Regions from separate parts of the Pseudomonas sp. PDM14 genome, predicted to be linked through region 1. Evidence: riboswitches for the same ligand, from Rfam matches in the RefSeq annotation. Region 1 holds a riboswitch; the other holds the start of a gene.
The links. Region 1 has a riboswitch for cobalamin ahead of cobG (precorrin-3B synthase). Riboswitches for the same ligand answer to the same signal wherever they lie in the genome.
Positions count from the first base shown of each region.

Region 1 (7,864 bases):
GCGGCACGATGCGCTGGTTGTCCATGGTCGCGCGCTCCACATACAGCGCGCGCCCGGCCAGGCCGAGGTCGCCAAGTACGCGACGCACCTTGTCGAAGTTGCGCCCCAGCTTCATCACCACCGCCGCGTCGGCCACTGCCAGGCGCTGCTTCAGTTCCTCTTCCGGCAACACGCCGGAGAGCACCGACAGGCTCTGGTTGCGGTACACCAGCGGCACGCCGAGCACGGCCGCGCCGCCGAGCATCGAGCAGACGCCCGGCACCACATCGGCGTGATAGGCGCCGGACAGGCGATCATGCAGGTACATGTACGAGCCGTAGAAGAACGGGTCGCCCTCGCAGATCACCGCCACATCGCGACCAGCGTCCAGATGCGCGGCGACCTGCACGGCGCAGGTGTCGTAGAAGTCGCTGATCACCGTTTCATAGGTCAGCGGTGGCTCCAGCTTCTCGGTGGTCACCGGATACACCAGCGGCAGGCGCTGCTGCGCCGGGGTCAGGTGCTGTTCGATGATGCCGAAAGCGTTGCCGCCCTGGCCCTTGTTCGCCTTGGCCTTGGCCACGAAATAGCCCACCACCGGCGCGCCTTGCAGCAGACGCAGTGCCTTGAGGGTGATCAGTTCCGGGTCGCCGGGACCGACGCCAATGCCGAGCAGACGCCCCTTGCCGTTGCTCATCATTCGACCTCCGTGGCCAGGGCGTTGACTGCCGCGGCGGCCATGGCACTGCCCCCGCGGCGGCCGCGCACGATCACGTAGGGCACGCCGCGGCTGTCGGCGGCGAGCATGTCCTTGGATTCGGCAGCGCCGATGAAGCCCACCGGCATGCCGATGATCAATGCCGGCTTCGGTGCGCCGGCATCGAGCATTTCCAGCAGGTAGAACAACGCGGTCGGCGCATTGCCGATCACCACCACGCTGCCTTCCAGGTGCTCGCGCCAATGCTCCAGCGCGGCGGCGGAACGGGTATTGCCCAGCTCGCGCGCCAGGGCCGGCACGCGTTCGTCATGCAGGGTGCAGATCACCGGGTTGTTGGCCGGCAGGCGCGCGCGGGTGATGCCCTCGGCGACCATCCGCGCATCGCAGAGGATCGCTGCACCGGCCGCCAGGGCGCTGCGCCCGGCCGCGCCGGCACCGGGCGAGAAGCGGATGTCCTGCACCACGTCGACCATGCCGCAGGCGTGGATCAGGCGCACGGCGAGCTTCTCCAGGTCGGTGGGGATGGCCGACAGATCGGCCTCGGCGCGGATGGTGGCGAACGACTGGCGGTAGATTTCCTGGCCGTCGCGGATGTACTCGATCATGCGGTTTTTCCTGGTTCGGACTGCGCGGCGAACCAGGCGCCAGCGTCATCGATACTGAGAGATGGAGCCAGCAGGCGGCCGAAGCCGCTCACGCCGGGGGCGCGCTGGTACAGCTGGTAGCGGCCACCGGGCTGCGCCAGCAGGGTGAAAGGGGCGGTGTGTGCGCTGGAACACGAACGAGCGCAGCCACTCAGGTGCACCTGCGGCCGTGCACCACCAGCGCGCAGCAGTTCGGCCAGGCGCAGCGCGTCGGCCTTGGTATCGGCGTGGCCCTTGATGCAGGCGGCGGAGCCCGTGCAGGCGACCAGCTGGGTCAGCGGCTCTTCCGCATCCACGCGCAACCTCAGCGCGGCCACGGCAGCACGCACGGCGGCCGCACGGTCACTGGCAATGTTCGGCAGCAGCACGCCCTGCCACGGCGTCAGGCGCAGGCTGCCGTCGCCATCACGCTCGGCGATGTCGGCCAGCGCCGTCAGTTGGCTGGCGTCGATGCGCCCGAGGTCGCTGGCGGCCAGCAGCATCTGCAGGCCGGTTTGGCGCTGGGGGAGAAGGCCGAGCGGTAGGCGTGTCAGCACCGGCTCGCGTGCAACCCTCTGTGCAGGCAGCAAGGCGAATGGCAGCCGTGCCTGCAATTGCACGAGAAAATCCTCGGCCGCGAGGCTGCCCAGCAGCTGACGCATGCGCACCTGCTCGTCGCTCGCGATATCGAGGAACAGCTGCAGCACCGCCTCGACCAGCGCCACGGCATGCTCGCGCGGCACCCGCGCCAATGGTGCATCCAGCGGCCTGCCTGCCAGGCCGAAGGCCAGTGCGGCGTCATCACCCGGCACTGCGCTCAGCCACAGGTCATGCGGGTGTTCGAGCATGTTCAGGGCTTCGCCACCGTCGAGTTGCAGGGCGAATTTGGGCGACAGGCCGTGGAACGCCGGCGTGTCCTGCAGCAGATCGAGGATCTGCTCGGCCAGAGGGCGCACATCGAGGTGTGCAGCCGGATCAAGGCCGGCCGCCGGGCTGACCAGCAGGTTGCGCACATCGTCCGCACCCAGGGTGCGCGGGCCGAGGCCGGCGTCGAGCAGGGCCGCGATCAGCCGATCCGCCTGGTCGCTGCGCACGCCACGGACCTGCAGGTTGCTGCGGTTGGTCAGTTCCAGCACACCGCTGGCGCAGGCCTGCGCGGCACTGGCGATAGCGCGGGCCTGGGCGCTGCTGAGCACGCCGCAGGGCAACTTGACCCGGCAGACGCCGCCGTCCAGTGCCGCGACGATGCGCAGCAGCCCGGGGCACGCCGAAGGGCGTGGCACGGGCAGGTCGGCGATGGCGGGCAATTCGTTCAAAGGGTCACCAGAAGCAAGGCGCGGCGACCGGACCAGCAGCACCCGAACAGACAGGTACTGCGGCATCGGTACACCCCGCCCGATGTTGGCACTCGCGACAGCGTCGTCGGCAGGTCTCCTGGCTGGCAGGTCAAGATCGTTCCACCACCTTCCCGATTGCTCAGAACCCGTCTCGAATCCCTTGATCGTCGGCCAGGCTGCGTTGAAATCAGGCTCAGAATGCTCATTTACACCTCGTAAATTGCGCTTCTTCGCCTGGTTTCGCCTTGCCTGGCTCTAGTTCAAGAAATCCGAAACAGGGTTCTCTGTGGTATCTGCGCGGAACGACTCGCTGCTTACAGTTGCGGGGGCAGCCACGGTTGGAAGCGACGCCTCCTCCGTATTCCCTCTTCGGCCTGCGGGCGAACCCATCAGGCACCGACGAAGGCGCTATTATGCCCGCTTTGTCCGGCGCAGCGACAAGCCTGCTCGTCGCACGGGTTTTACAGTGAGGAAGGCGCATGGCGCAGTGGCTGACGGTGGTGGGAATCGGTGAAGACGGCTATGCCGGGCTAGGCAAGGCCGCGCGGCGCGCGCTGCTGGGCGCCGCGAGGATCGTCGGCGCACCGCGCCAGCTCGACCTGTTGCCTCTCTGTATTCGCGCACCACGCCAGGCCTGGCCCAGCCCGTTCAGCCTGGCGCCCGTGCTGGAGCACCGCGGCACGCCGGTCTGTGTGTTGGCCAGCGGCGATCCGATGCTGTTCGGCGTCGGCGCCAGCCTGGCGCGGCAGATACCGACGGACGAGCTGTTGGTCCTGCCCGCACCCTCCTCCTATTCGCTGGCGGCTGCGCGCCTCGGCTGGCCGTTGCAGGAGGTCAGCCTGCTCTCGGTAGTGGCCCGCCCGCTGGCAGCGTTGCATGCACACATCCACGCGGGCCAGCGCTTGCTGATTCTATGCAACGACGGCAGCAGCCCCGCCGCCATTGCCACGCTGCTGCGCGAACGCGGTTTCGGCCCCAGCCGCCTGACCGTGCTCGAACACCTCGGCGGCCCGCTGGAGCGGCGCATCGATGGCCTGGCCCAGGACTGGGCGCTCAACGAAGCCGCGGCGCTCAACCTGCTGGCGGTGGAATGCCTGGCCGATGCCGATGCCACTCACCTGCCGCTGACCTGCGGCCTGCCCGACGACGCCTACCGCCACGATGGCCAGCTGACCAAGCGTGACGTGCGCGCCATCACCCTCGCCCGCCTGGCGCCTCGGCCCGGCGAGCTGCTGTGGGATGTCGGCGCCGGCTGCGGCTCCATCGGCATCGAGTGGATGCGTGCGCACCCCAGCTGCCGCGCCATCGCCATCGAAGCCGACAACAGTCGGCAGCAACTGATCCAGCACAACCGCGACGCCCTTGGCGTGCCCGCCCTGCACCTGGTATGCGGCGCCGCACCCGAGGCACTGCACGGCCTCGAACGCCCCGAGGCGATCTTCATCGGCGGCGGCGTGACCATTGCCGGCGTGCTCGAACACTGCTGGCAGCAGCTAAAGCCCGGTGGCCGGCTGATCGCCAACGCCGTCACCCTGCAGAGCGAAGCGGTGCTGGTCGCCTGGCGCGAAACCCACGGTGGCGAACTGACCCGCATCGCCGTGGCCCAGGCGCAGCCGCTGGGCGGCTTCGACACCTGGCGCAGCGCCCTGCCGATCACCCTGCTGGAACTGCACAAGCCTGCGAGCGCCGTGCCGGCATGACACGCCTCCTCCTGCTCGGTGGCGTCGGCGATGCCCTGGCCATCGCCCGTCGCCTTGGCCCGCCGCATATCTACAGCCTCGCCGGGCTGGGCAAAGTGCCCAGTGACCTGACCTGCCAGGTGCGTGTTGGCGGCTTCGGCGGCGCTGCGGGCCTGGCCGCCTTCATCCGCGAACAGGGCATCGACCTGCTGCTTGACGTCACCCATCCCTATGCCGCGCAGATCAGCGCCAACGCCGCCCGCGCCGCCGAACAAACCGGCATCCCCTGCTGGGCGCTGCGCCGCCCCGGCTGGCAGGCTGGCGCCGGGGATGACTGGCGCGAAGTGGCCGACTGGGCCGAACTGAGCACCGCGCTCGGCCTCTTTCAGCGGCCGTTCTTCACCCTCGGCCGCGAACCGCTGCAGCACCTCGACGAGATCCCGGCCGGGCAGTTCTGGACCGTACGCATGCTCGACGAGCATCCTGGCAACGTCCGAGCACGTGTGATCGGCGACCGCGGCCCATTCAGCCTGGAGCGTGAACGCGCGCTGTTCGCCGCGGAAAATTTCGATGTGCTGATCAGCAAGAACAGCGGCGGTAGCGCCACCGAGGCCAAGCTGCAGGTGGCTCGCGAGCGCGGCCTGCCGGTGCTGATACTGGCGCGCCCGACACTGCCTGCGGTGGCGCGCGAATTCAGCACCGGCGAGGCGCTGTGGCAGGCACTGCAAGCCTTGCCCGGCGGGCTCGGGTAAACTGCCGGCCGCTTTCCTTGCCGTACACGGAACCGCCATGCCCGCCTCACCTTACGCCCGCACGCTGCTCGTCGGCCCTGACCTGCAGCGTGGCTCCTACGCCGACCTGTTCCAGCGCCAGCTGATTGCCCTGCGTGGCCCCGAAGCCCTGGCGGATATCGTCGATACCAGCGAGGGCTTCGCCGATCTCTGGCAACAGGTACGCGCCTGTGTCGCCGCTGGCGAGTTGCCGCTGCTGCTGATCGACCTCGATCCGAACAGCAGCAGCCCGTACCTGGACTGGCTGCGCAGCGAACTGCAGAGCATCGGTGGCGAACAGGCGAATCGACTGTTCGTGGCCCGCGGCAACAGCGAGGCGCTCGACGCGATCGGTGCGCTGATCGAGCAGCGCGACAAGCACCTTGGCTGCGTCGACGTGCCCGTCCTCCCCGATGCCCACGCCTGGTCCTGCATCCCCGAGCACCAGTACCGCGTGTTGCTGTGCAACGGCCCGCGCTGCACCCGTCGCGGCGCGCTGCCGTTGTGGAAGGCGCTACGCGAACAATTGAAAGCGGCGGGCAAGCTGGAGTGCGCGGGTGGCGTGCACATCACCCGCACCCAGTGCCAATTCCCCTGCGACCAGGGCCCGACCCTAAGCGTCTACCCGCCGGGCGCCTGGTATCAGATCGCCAGCGAAGCCGATGTGCAGCGCCTGGTGCAGGAGCAGTTCGTCGCCGGGCGCGAGGTGCCCGAGCTGATCATGCGTCGCGGCTGAACCCGCTCAGCGGGACTGCAGCGCCATCTCCTCGATATGCTGGTATTCGGCCCCCAGCTCGGCAGCCAGGCGTTGCGCACGGCCCAGGCGGATCGGCGCGCACTCGATGTCCACCAACAGCGCCGGGCAGGCAGCCGGCAACAGCGCCGGCCAGTCATGCAAGCGGCCATCGGTGAGCACCAGCAGGCGCTGGTTTTCGGCGGGTTTCAGGCGCTGGCGGCGCAGCAGCCAGTCGGAAGCCTGCTGTAGCGCTTCGATCAGCGGTGTGCCGCCACCGGCACCCAGATCCTGCAGCCAGTCGTTCAGCGCAGTGGAGGCCTTCTGCCCCTGCCAGCGCCAGGTCGCGTCCTGACCGCTGGCCGCCAGCACGGCCAGTCGCACGCGTTGCCGATAGGCCTGGTCGAAGACGCTGGCCAGTAGGCCCTTGGCCTGGCTCAGCGCACCCTGCCGGCGGGTCGAGGCCGAGGCGTCGACGATCACCAGCCAGAGTTCATCCGCTTGTGCGCTGCGCGGGCGCCGCAGCAGCTCACGCACGCTGCGCGGGCGGCCCTTGAGCAGGCTCGCCGGCCAGTCGACGGCGCCCAGCCGGCCGCTGCGGCTGGCGCCACTGCGTCCGCCGATCAGGCTGCCCGGTCGAGGTCTGGCATCCGCGCCCTGGGGCTGGCGCGGGCGGATGCTCAGGGCTTTTTTGCCCAGCGTGGCGGCTCGCGCCGCTCGCCTGCCGCCTGCGGTTGCGCCGGCAGCTCGCCCCATTGACCATCAGGATTCGATTGCACGGTTTCGCCAGGAGCGGCCTGGTTCGGCTGCGACTGAGGTGGCTGCGCGGCAGGTGGCGAAGCGTGACGGCGGCGATGGCGCAGGACGAAATCGGCGACCGCCTCGATGTCGAGGTTTTCAATCTGCGCCGAGCCGCGCCAGGCGGCATGGGCGCGCGCGGCGCGCAGCCAGACCAGGTCGGCGCGCAGGCCGTCGACGCCGGCGTCGAAGCAGCGCTGGCTGATCGCGTTCAGCGTCGCGTCATCCAGGGCGATGCTAGGCAGCAGATCACGCGCGGCCTGGCAGCGGCTGCGCAGCTCGTCCTGGGCACCGGCCCATTGCTGCAGGAACGCCTGCGGGTCCGCGTCGAAGGCCAGACGGCGGCGCACGATCTCGGCACGCAGGGCCGGTTGCGGCTGGCCATCGAGCGCCAGGTTGAGGCCGAAGCGGTCGAGCAGTTGCGGGCGCAGTTCGCCCTCCTCGCCGTTCATGGTGCCGATCAGCACGAAGCGCGCGCTGTGCCGATGGGAAATACCGTCGCGCTCGACATGGTTTACCCCGCTGGCCGCCGCATCCAGCAACAGGTCGACCAGGTGGTCGGGCAGCAGATTGACCTCATCGACATAGAGCACCCCGCCATCGGCACGGCTCAGCAGGCCGGGCGAGAACTGCGCGCGACCTTCGCCCAGTGCCGCATCCAGATCCAGCGTGCCAACGATGCGCTCCTCGCTGGCGCCCAGCGGCAGGGTGACGAATTGCCCGCTCGGCAGCAGCTCTGCCACGCCACGCGCCAGGGTCGACTTGGCCATGCCGCGCGGGCCCTCGATGAGGATGCCGCCAATCGCCGGATCGACCGCCACCAGGCACAGCGCCAGCTTGAGGTCGTCGGCGGCGACGACGGCGGCGAGGGGGAAATGCGCAGTGCTGGTCATGGCGACATCCGGCGGAAAACGAAGGCGGCATTGTAGAACAGCGGCCACGACGAAAGTGCAACGGCCGCGGTGTGTCCTGCCCGGGAAGGGTCTGCTAAGGTCGCCGCCCTCGATGCGCGCAAAGGAGATTCGTCATGCGTCTGTGTGTTTTCTGTGGTTCCAGCTCCGGCCGCCAGGCCGTCTACGGCGAGGCTGCCAGTCAGCTCGGCCGCGCCCTGGCCAACGCCGGCATAGGCCTGGTCTACGGCGGCGCATCGGTCGGTCTGATGGGCGCCGTGGCCAATGCGGCGCTGCAGGCACAAGGCGAAGTGATCGGCGTGATCCCGCGCTCGCT
Region 1 is NZ_JACVAQ010000002.1:111,796-119,659, reverse strand. Features, by position in the region: gene IB229_RS13240 (precorrin-2 C(20)-methyltransferase) at 1-679, opposite strand, end outside; gene IB229_RS13235 (precorrin-8X methylmutase) at 676-1,302, opposite strand; gene cobG (precorrin-3B synthase) at 1,299-2,636, opposite strand; cobalamin riboswitch at 2,727-3,073, opposite strand; gene cbiE (precorrin-6y C5,15-methyltransferase (decarboxylating) subunit CbiE) at 3,137-4,357, shown strand; gene IB229_RS13220 (cobalt-precorrin-6A reductase) at 4,354-5,088, shown strand; gene IB229_RS13215 ((2Fe-2S) ferredoxin domain-containing protein) at 5,126-5,842, shown strand; gene IB229_RS13210 (vWA domain-containing protein) at 5,849-6,595, opposite strand; gene IB229_RS13205 (ATP-binding protein) at 6,520-7,530, opposite strand; gene IB229_RS13200 (TIGR00730 family Rossman fold protein) at 7,665-7,864, shown strand, end outside.

Region 2 (7,864 bases), on a different contig from region 1:
AGATCCCATTGCTGCTGGCTGGCATTGAGGGTCAGCAGGTTGTTCACGCCCTCGGTGCTGGTAGCGTGCTGGCCATAGACGGAAAGGTCGTCGTTGACCGCGAACACCAGGCCGGCGCGCCAGTTGTTGCCGGTCAGGCTGCGGTCGCTGCGGATGTCGTTAGGGATATCGGTACGGTCCAGGTGCACCTGGTCGCGGCGCACGCCGGTGACCAGCGAGAGTTGCTCGGTGAGCTGGGTGCGGTTCTCCGCGAACAGCGAGAACTGCCGCGCCTGGCTGCCGTCGCGCGAACGGTACGGGTCGTTGCTGACGTAGCCACCACCGCCGGACTGGCCCAGCGGTACGCTGTCGCCGTAGGTGTTGCCGAAGTCGTGCTTGCGCACGAAGCGGATCGAGTTGTAGTCGGCGCCGACCACGGTACGGCTGTCGAGGCCGAACAGCGAATGCTCGAAGGTGAAGCTCTGGCGGTCGCCGAGCTGTTCCTGGGTGTGCTTGATGCTGATGAAGTCGCTGCGGTCTACCACGTCGCCGGGCTGCCAGGTATAGGTTTCCGCGTTGCGCCAGCGGCGCTGGGTCTTGAGGAAGTACAGCTGGTTGCTGGCGGTGATGTTGTCGCTGATGCGCCAGTCGGTGACCAGGCGGGTCGACTGGTCGTTGTAGTGCACGGTGGCGTTGTCGACGTTGTAGTTGTGCTCACGCAGGCTCTCGCGGTAGCGACCGTCTACCAGCGGGGTGCCGAAGTACTGCTGTGGCTGCAGGTCGCCGTAGTCGTGGGAGAAGGTGAAGCTGAGGTCGTCGCTGGCCTCCCAGCGCAGGGCGGCGCTGATCGCCAGGCTTTCCGAGTCGCCACGGTCGACCCAGCCGTTGCTGGCCTGCTGGTTGATGTTGAAGCGGTAGCTGAGGCTGTCGCTCAGCGAGCCGCCACTGTCGAGCGCGCCCTGGCGGCGGTCATCGGAGCCGTAGCCCAGGCGCAGGCGATTGCGGATCTCGCCTGCGAAGGGCTTCTTCGGCACCACGTTGACTACGGCGCCGGTGGCACCTTCGCCGTACAGCACCGAGGCCGGGCCGCGGAGGATGTCGATGCGCTCGACCGACCAGGTGTCGATCGGGAACGTCACGGTGCCCGCGCCGACGTACAGGCGGGTGCCGTCGAACAGCTGCATGGTCGAGCTGTGGCCGCTGAAACCGCGGGCCGACAGCGCCGTGCCGCCGTTGCCCGGCGAGCCGACGAAGGTGATGCCCGGCGAGCGGGTGACTGCGTCCTGCACGGTGGCGTTGTTGCGGCTCTGGATCTGCTCGGCGCCGATGCTGGTGACGCTGGCCGGGGTCTGCAGGGCGCTGAGGTTGAGGCGCGAGCCGGTGGTGGTCGGCGTGTGCAGGTCGGGTTGCTCGGGCTGGTCTACCGTCTCGGTGATGGCCGTGGAGGGCAGGGCCAGGGCCGTGTCGTCGTCTGCGGCGTGCAGCGGCAGGGCGAAGAGCAGGCAGGGTGCCAGGCTCGCGCGCAGGGCTTTGCCGGAAAGGGTTTTGCTAGGGGAGATACGGGACATGTCGTTCCACTCGAAACAGGAATGAATGAATCCCGGAGGGAACAACGCATAGGGAATCGCAGGCGCACGCGCCCACGGAAACCGGCCTGCGCCCGCCCACCGCGGGTTTGCCAAACAATGCTTCAGGCTGCGTGAAAACGGCGCGTACGAGCGCAGTGGTTTTCGCACAACCTGTTCAGGCCGGTCTCCGGGCTTGCGAGGGTCATGAACCATTCACCTTCCCATGCCGAGGCACAGTGGTCTGTCGAATGGTTCGCTCGCTTACCGTTGCGGGGGCAGCACCGGACTAGTCCCTAAGAACCTGTTCACGATCTTCTGAACTAGAGCCAAACGAGGCAAAAATGGCCGAGGAAGCGCAGTTTACGAACTGTAAATGAGCATTCCGAGGACGTTTTTAACGCTGTTTGGCCGACGGGCAGGAGATCGTGAACAGGTGCTAAGGACGCACCGGTTTCCCGTTTCACCCCAAGCACGGCGGCAGGGGGCACCTGAAACAGGCGCGCATCTGACCACCGATGATGAATCGAGTCAACGCGTTGAATTGTTAACGGTTTTGCCGAGACGCGAATTGCAGGCGCAGGAAAACGCGCGGCGAACAGTACGTTCGCCGCGTGCCATGCCGGTCAGTCAAGGGGAAGTGCGGTCAGTCGTCCGGCTCGCAGAAGCGGATACGGTTGCTGAACGGGTCGGTCACGGTCACCTGTTTGCCCCACGGCAGCGCTTCGATGCCGGGCTTCATGTAGGTGTAGTCCTTGCCGGCCAGTTCCTGCTGGAAGCGCTCGACGCCATGCATGGTGATGTAGGCGGTCGAGCCGGGGCTGGCGTCGCCGTGGTGACCGCTCAGGTGCAGGACCAGACCGGCGCGCGACACCTGGCAGTACAGCGGAAAGTTGTCGCCGAAGCGGTGTTCCCAGTCGAGGTTGAAGCCGAGGAAGTCGACATAGAATTCCCGCGCCTTGGCTTCATCGAAGATGCGGAAGATCGGCGCCGTCTGCGCGAAATGGATGCCATCGGCCTCGGCGCTGGCGAGCTTGGCCGCGAGGACGTTCCAGTTGGCGTAGCCGAGTTGGGCGGCGACCAGTTCCAGCGCCTGGCTGTGGCTGATGTCGATCTGCTGGTGCTTGAGGGTGTTTCTGAGTGCCTTGGCCATGGCCTTGGCGTCGGGGAGTTCGCGCATGCGTATCCATCCTTCTGCTGGCGAAAGTGCGGGTCAGTGCTCGCGTTGCTGAGGCGTTCGCCAATCGAGATGGAAAGGGGCGAAGTCGGGAAACGATGCTTTCACCAAACCCCGTAGGGTGCGAGCGGCAGGCAGCATCGGCCTTGGCTGGCGATGCTAACGGCAGGCGCCGCTCGGGGCAATGGTTACTTCTTGGCGGGTGCCGGGGCTGCCACTGGTGCTGGCGCGGAGACGGTCGGTGAGCTGAGGCGAAAACGCGCCAGCTCGGCCGGGCTGAGCACGCGCATCTGCCGCGGGTCGATACGGTTCATCTCCTCGATCAGGGTGCTTGGCACGTTCATCTCACGCAGGTAGGCCGCAGCGTTGTAGCGCACGCCGTTATAGCGCGCCTCGCCCTGGGCCGAATCTCCGTTGGCGTAGTACGGCCGGTGGATACCGACATGCCCGCGCACGGTCTTCTTGCGTCCGGCCGCCAGCAGGTAGACGCAGGTGCCCTGGCACACGCCGGTGGAGGGCACCAGGGTGTCGAAATCGGTTTCGCGCAGCAGGCGGCCCATGCGGATGGCTTCCGGCACGCTGCCACCGATGCTGTCGAGCATCACCACCTTCTGCGCGAAGGTGCCGGGGTTGGCCATGATGCCCTTCATCAGCACCTCGTAATCACCGGGGGCGATGTCCTCGGAGACCTTGGCCACCAGCATCGGGCCGATGCTCTTGTGCTGCACGGCCTCGATCTCGACCTTGGCCAGGACGGGGGCGGCGCTTGCCAACAGGACGGCGAGAAGGGCGGTACGAACGGCTGGCTGACTCATGGAGCGGGGGCTTTCCTGGCGGATCGGGCGAAGACGCAGACGATACCTGCATGCGCGCGGCGAATCGACCCTGAACGCGCCCGCGTTTTACCACTGGCTGACGCGCACCTCGCCACCGCCGGCCGCCTTGGCGCAGTACATGGCAGCGTCGGCACGGGTGATCAGGCCCTCGAAGGAGTGGCCGTCACGCGGATAGAAACTGATACCGACACTGATGTGCGTGGCGATCTGGTGTTCGTCGATGCGAAACAGGCGGTCGATGCTGGCGATCAGTTGCTGTGCCAGGGTGTCGGCGATGCTGGCCTGATCGAGGTTGCTGATGAGGATGGCGAACTCGTCGCCGCTCAGTCGCGCCACTACGTCGGAGCGGCGCACGGCGCGGCTCAGCCGCTCGGCGACGGCGACCAGCAGCTTGTCGCCGCAGGCGTGGCCGAGGGTGTCGTTGACGATCTTGAACTGGTCGAGGTCGATGAACATCACCGCCAACTGCTTGTGGTGCAGCGCTGCGTGCTGGATGGCCTGGTGCACCAGGTCGATGAACAGCGCGCGGTTGGGCAGGCCGGTGAGGTCATCGTGGTAGGCCAGCCTGCGCATTTCCGCGTGGTCTTCCTCGACCACCGCGAAGCTGTGCTGAATGGTGATGAAATGGGTGATGGTGCCACGGTCATCGAGCAGCGGTGTCACCACCTGATTGACCCGGCAACGGCTGCCATCCTTGCACAGGGCCTGCAGTTCACCGTGCCAGGGCTTGCCGGTGAGCAGCGTCTGCCACATGTCCTGGTAGCGCTCCTGGTGGATGCGCTCGGTTTCCTGGTGCATCGGGTTGTGCCCGATCATCTCGCTGTGCGCATAGCCACCCATGTCCAGGGCCGCCTGGTTGACCCAGACGATGGTGCCGGCGTGGTCGCTGATCAGAATGGCGTTGGTCGCGGACTCCAGTGCCTTGATCAGCAGGCTCTGGGCGACCGCTTTCATGCGGCCCAGCCCTGCGACACGCTCTTCAGGCTGATCAGGTCCTGGCCGCTCTCGTACAGCGTCTCGTAGTGATGCAGGCTGGAGCAGGCGGCGTAGACGTTGGTGACCGTGGCGCTGTCGTCGGGCGGGCTGCTGCGCCGGATGACACGAATGATGTTGCCGGATTCACGGGCAACCACGAAATAGGCGCAGAGCATGCTGGAACCTCGCGATGATCAGGTGGTGCGATGTCGTTCGAAGAAGCTCATGACCTGTTTTTCCGCGTCACTGCGTGTCATGTCGTAGCGGGTCTGTACCAGGCCGATGAGCTTCTGCGCATCGCCGCCGGATTTGATCAGCTCGTCGAGGGTCAGCTCGTCCCACACCACACGGGCGAGGCTGGCGAGCTGGCGCCAGTTGGCTTGGATGATGTCGGCAATTGGCCGGGCCATGGGTGACTCCTTGTGTGCAGGCTGCCGACGGCCAGGTAGCTGCAGCGGCAACAAAAACAATGGGGCGGAAGCTACCGTGCGTGTCGCATGGCAGGATCAGGCCCCAGTACGATTACCTTCGCACGTGAGCCCGAGGCGGTCGGTGCGTTATGCCGCATAGGGCAGGGCGGTCGTCGGTTGACAGCGGATCTGCACGTGGTGCGGCGCGCCGTCGTCAACCAGGGTGATTGCGCTGCCGACCTGTAATACGCCGTCCAGGAAGGTCTGTGTCGGCTCGCGGCTCTGCGTCACCTCGATGCGGTACGCCGTGCTGCCGAAGCGGTAGTGCAGGGTGAAGCCCGGCCAATATTCCGGTAGTACCGGTTGCAGGGTGAGACGGGCGCCCTCGCGCTGCACGCCGAGCAGCGATTCGACGATCAGCCGGTACATCCAGCCCGCCGAGCCGGTGTACCAGCTCCAGCCGCCGCGACCTTCGTGTGGCGCCACGCCATAGACATCGGCTGCGACCACGTAGGGCTCGGCCTTGTACACGGCGATGGCGGCATCGTCGCCGTGGCTGACCGGGTTGATCAGGCGCAGCAGCTCCCAGGCGCGGACACTGTCGCCGAGCGCGGCGAAGGCCATGCCCGCCCAGATCGCGGCGTGGGTGTACTGGCCACCGTTTTCGCGTACGCCAGGCACGTAACCCTTGATGTAGCCCGGGTCGAGTGCGCCCTTGTCGAAGGGTGGGTCGAGTAGCTGCACCAGGCCGACGTCGCGGCGCAGCAGGTGTCGCTCCAGCGAGTCCATGGCGGTACGTCGGCGGTCATCTCCGGCCGCGTTGGACAGCACCGACCAGCTCTGTGCGATGGAGTCGATGCGGCACTCCTCGTTGGCCGCGGAGCCCAGTGGCGTGCCGTCGTCGAAGTAAGCGCGGCGGTACCACGCTCCGTCCCAGCCGTGTTCTTCGAGGCTGATGCGCAGCGCCGCGGCATGCGCGTCGCAGCGCTGGGCGAAGACATCGTCCTGCTGCAGGCGGGCGATCGGGGCGAACTGTTGCAGCACGTCGTAGAGGAAGAAGCCCAGCCACACGCTTTCGCCGCGCCCCTGTTCGCCGACGCGGTTCATGCCGTCGTTCCAGTCGCCGCAGCCGATCAGCGGCAGGCCGTGGACGCCCAGGCTCATGCCACGCTCGATGGCGCGCACGCAGTGCTGGTAGAGGCTTTCCTGCAGGGACGAGCGCTGCGGCAGGTCGTAGTAGGACTCCTCGCCAGCGTTGAGCAGGCGGCCTTCGAGGTAGCCGACCGGCTCGTCGAGCACGCCATGGTCGGCGGTCAGGCGCACGTAGCGGCTGCTGGCCAGCGGCAGCCACAGGTAGTCGTCGGAGCAGGCGGTGCGCACGCCACGGTTCAGCGGTGGATGCCACCAGTGCTGCACGTCGCCTTCGACGAACTGGTGCGCGGCGCACAGCAGCAGGTGGTCGCGGCAGGCTGCCGGGCTGGCGTGGAGCATGGCCATGCTGTCCTGCAGCTGATCGCGAAAGCCGATGGCGCCGCCGGACTGGTAGTAGCCGCTGCGGGCCCAGAAGCGACAGGCGATGACCTGGTACATCAGCCAGCCATTGACCAGTACGTCAATGGCTGGCTCGGGGGTTTCGATGCGGATTGCCCCCAGCGTGTCGCGCCAGTGAAGGCGCACGTTCTCCAGCGCCTGCGTGGCGGCGGCGCTGCCGCGATGCGCCTGGGCCAGGCGTGCGGCGCTTCCGGCGTCGTGCCCGGCGCCGAGGCGAAAGACGATCTCCTGGCTGTCGCCGTCGGCCAGCTCCAGTGCCACCTGGATCGCCGCGCAAGGGTCCAGGCCGCCGCCGGTGCGCCCCGACAGGCGCGGTTTGCCCATCGCCGCCGGGGCGTTGAGGTTGCCGTTGCGGCCGAGGAATTCGCTGCGATCACCGCTGATGCTGCGCGCTGGCGAGTCCACGTCGAAGAACGCGACGCGCCCGGGAAATTCGATGGAGAAGGCGTTGCGCGCATACAGCACACCGCTGACGGCATCTTCCTCGGTGACCACGTGCATCGCCGATTTCTCGCGCAGGTCGCCGAGCACCCAGGCCACGTAGCCGGTGGCTGACAGTCGCCGTGTGCGCCCGGAGCGGTTGCGGATCTTTAGGCGCGAGAACTTGATCGGTGCATCCAGTGCCACGTACACCCACAGCTCGCTGTGGATACCGTCTTCCTCGTGCTCGAACACGCTGTAGCCGAAGCCGTGGCGGGTGACGTAGGCGCCCACGCCGGGGCGCGGCAGTGGCGTCGGCGACCAGTAGTGGCCGCTGTCCTCGTCGCGCAAGTACAGGGCTTCGTCGCTGGCATCGCCGACCGGATCGTTGCGCCAGGGGGTGAGGCGGAACTCGTGGGCGTTTTCGCTCCAGGTGTAGGCGCTGCCGCTTTCGCTGATCACCGAGCCGAAGTGCGGGTTGGCCAGCACATTGGCCCAGGGCGCCGGCGTGCTGGCGCCCTGGGCGAGGTGGATCACATACTCGCTGCCATCGGCGCTGAAGCCGCCGAGCGCATTGCCCAGCAGCAGCGATGCGCAAGCTGGCGCGGTAGCAGGTGCGGCAAGCGCCGGTGGCAGGCGCATCAGCGTCGGATCAAAACGGGTGAGCGGTGGCTCGACGCGGCGGCGATGCACCTGTTCGGCCAGGCTGCCCTTGCTGTCGCTGAGCACCAGGCGCGCCACGGCGAGCATCAGCAGGCGGTCTTCGCTGGACAGCTGCTGCGCCGGACGGACGAAGATGCCACCGGGGCGGTCGACCAGGTGGGCTTCGCTGCCCGAGGTGACCAGCGCCATGACCAGGTCCTGCAGGTGCTGGCGGTAGCCGACCTGATCCTCGTTCCAGATCACCAGGTCCACGCTCAGGCCCTTCTGTCGCCAGTAGGCGTGGGCCTG
Region 2 is NZ_JACVAQ010000001.1:230,026-237,889, reverse strand. Features, by position in the region: gene IB229_RS00945 (TonB-dependent receptor) at 1-1,547, opposite strand, end outside; cobalamin riboswitch at 1,708-2,054, opposite strand; gene IB229_RS00940 (glyoxalase superfamily protein) at 2,191-2,724, opposite strand; gene IB229_RS00935 (hypothetical protein) at 2,910-3,536, opposite strand; gene IB229_RS00930 (diguanylate cyclase domain-containing protein) at 3,624-4,511, opposite strand; gene IB229_RS00925 (hypothetical protein) at 4,508-4,708, opposite strand; gene IB229_RS00920 (general stress protein CsbD) at 4,727-4,942, opposite strand; gene IB229_RS00915 (glycoside hydrolase family 94 protein) at 5,090-7,864, opposite strand, start outside.
Region 2: another riboswitch for cobalamin. It lies ahead of IB229_RS00945 (TonB-dependent receptor); the one in region 1 lies ahead of cobG (precorrin-3B synthase).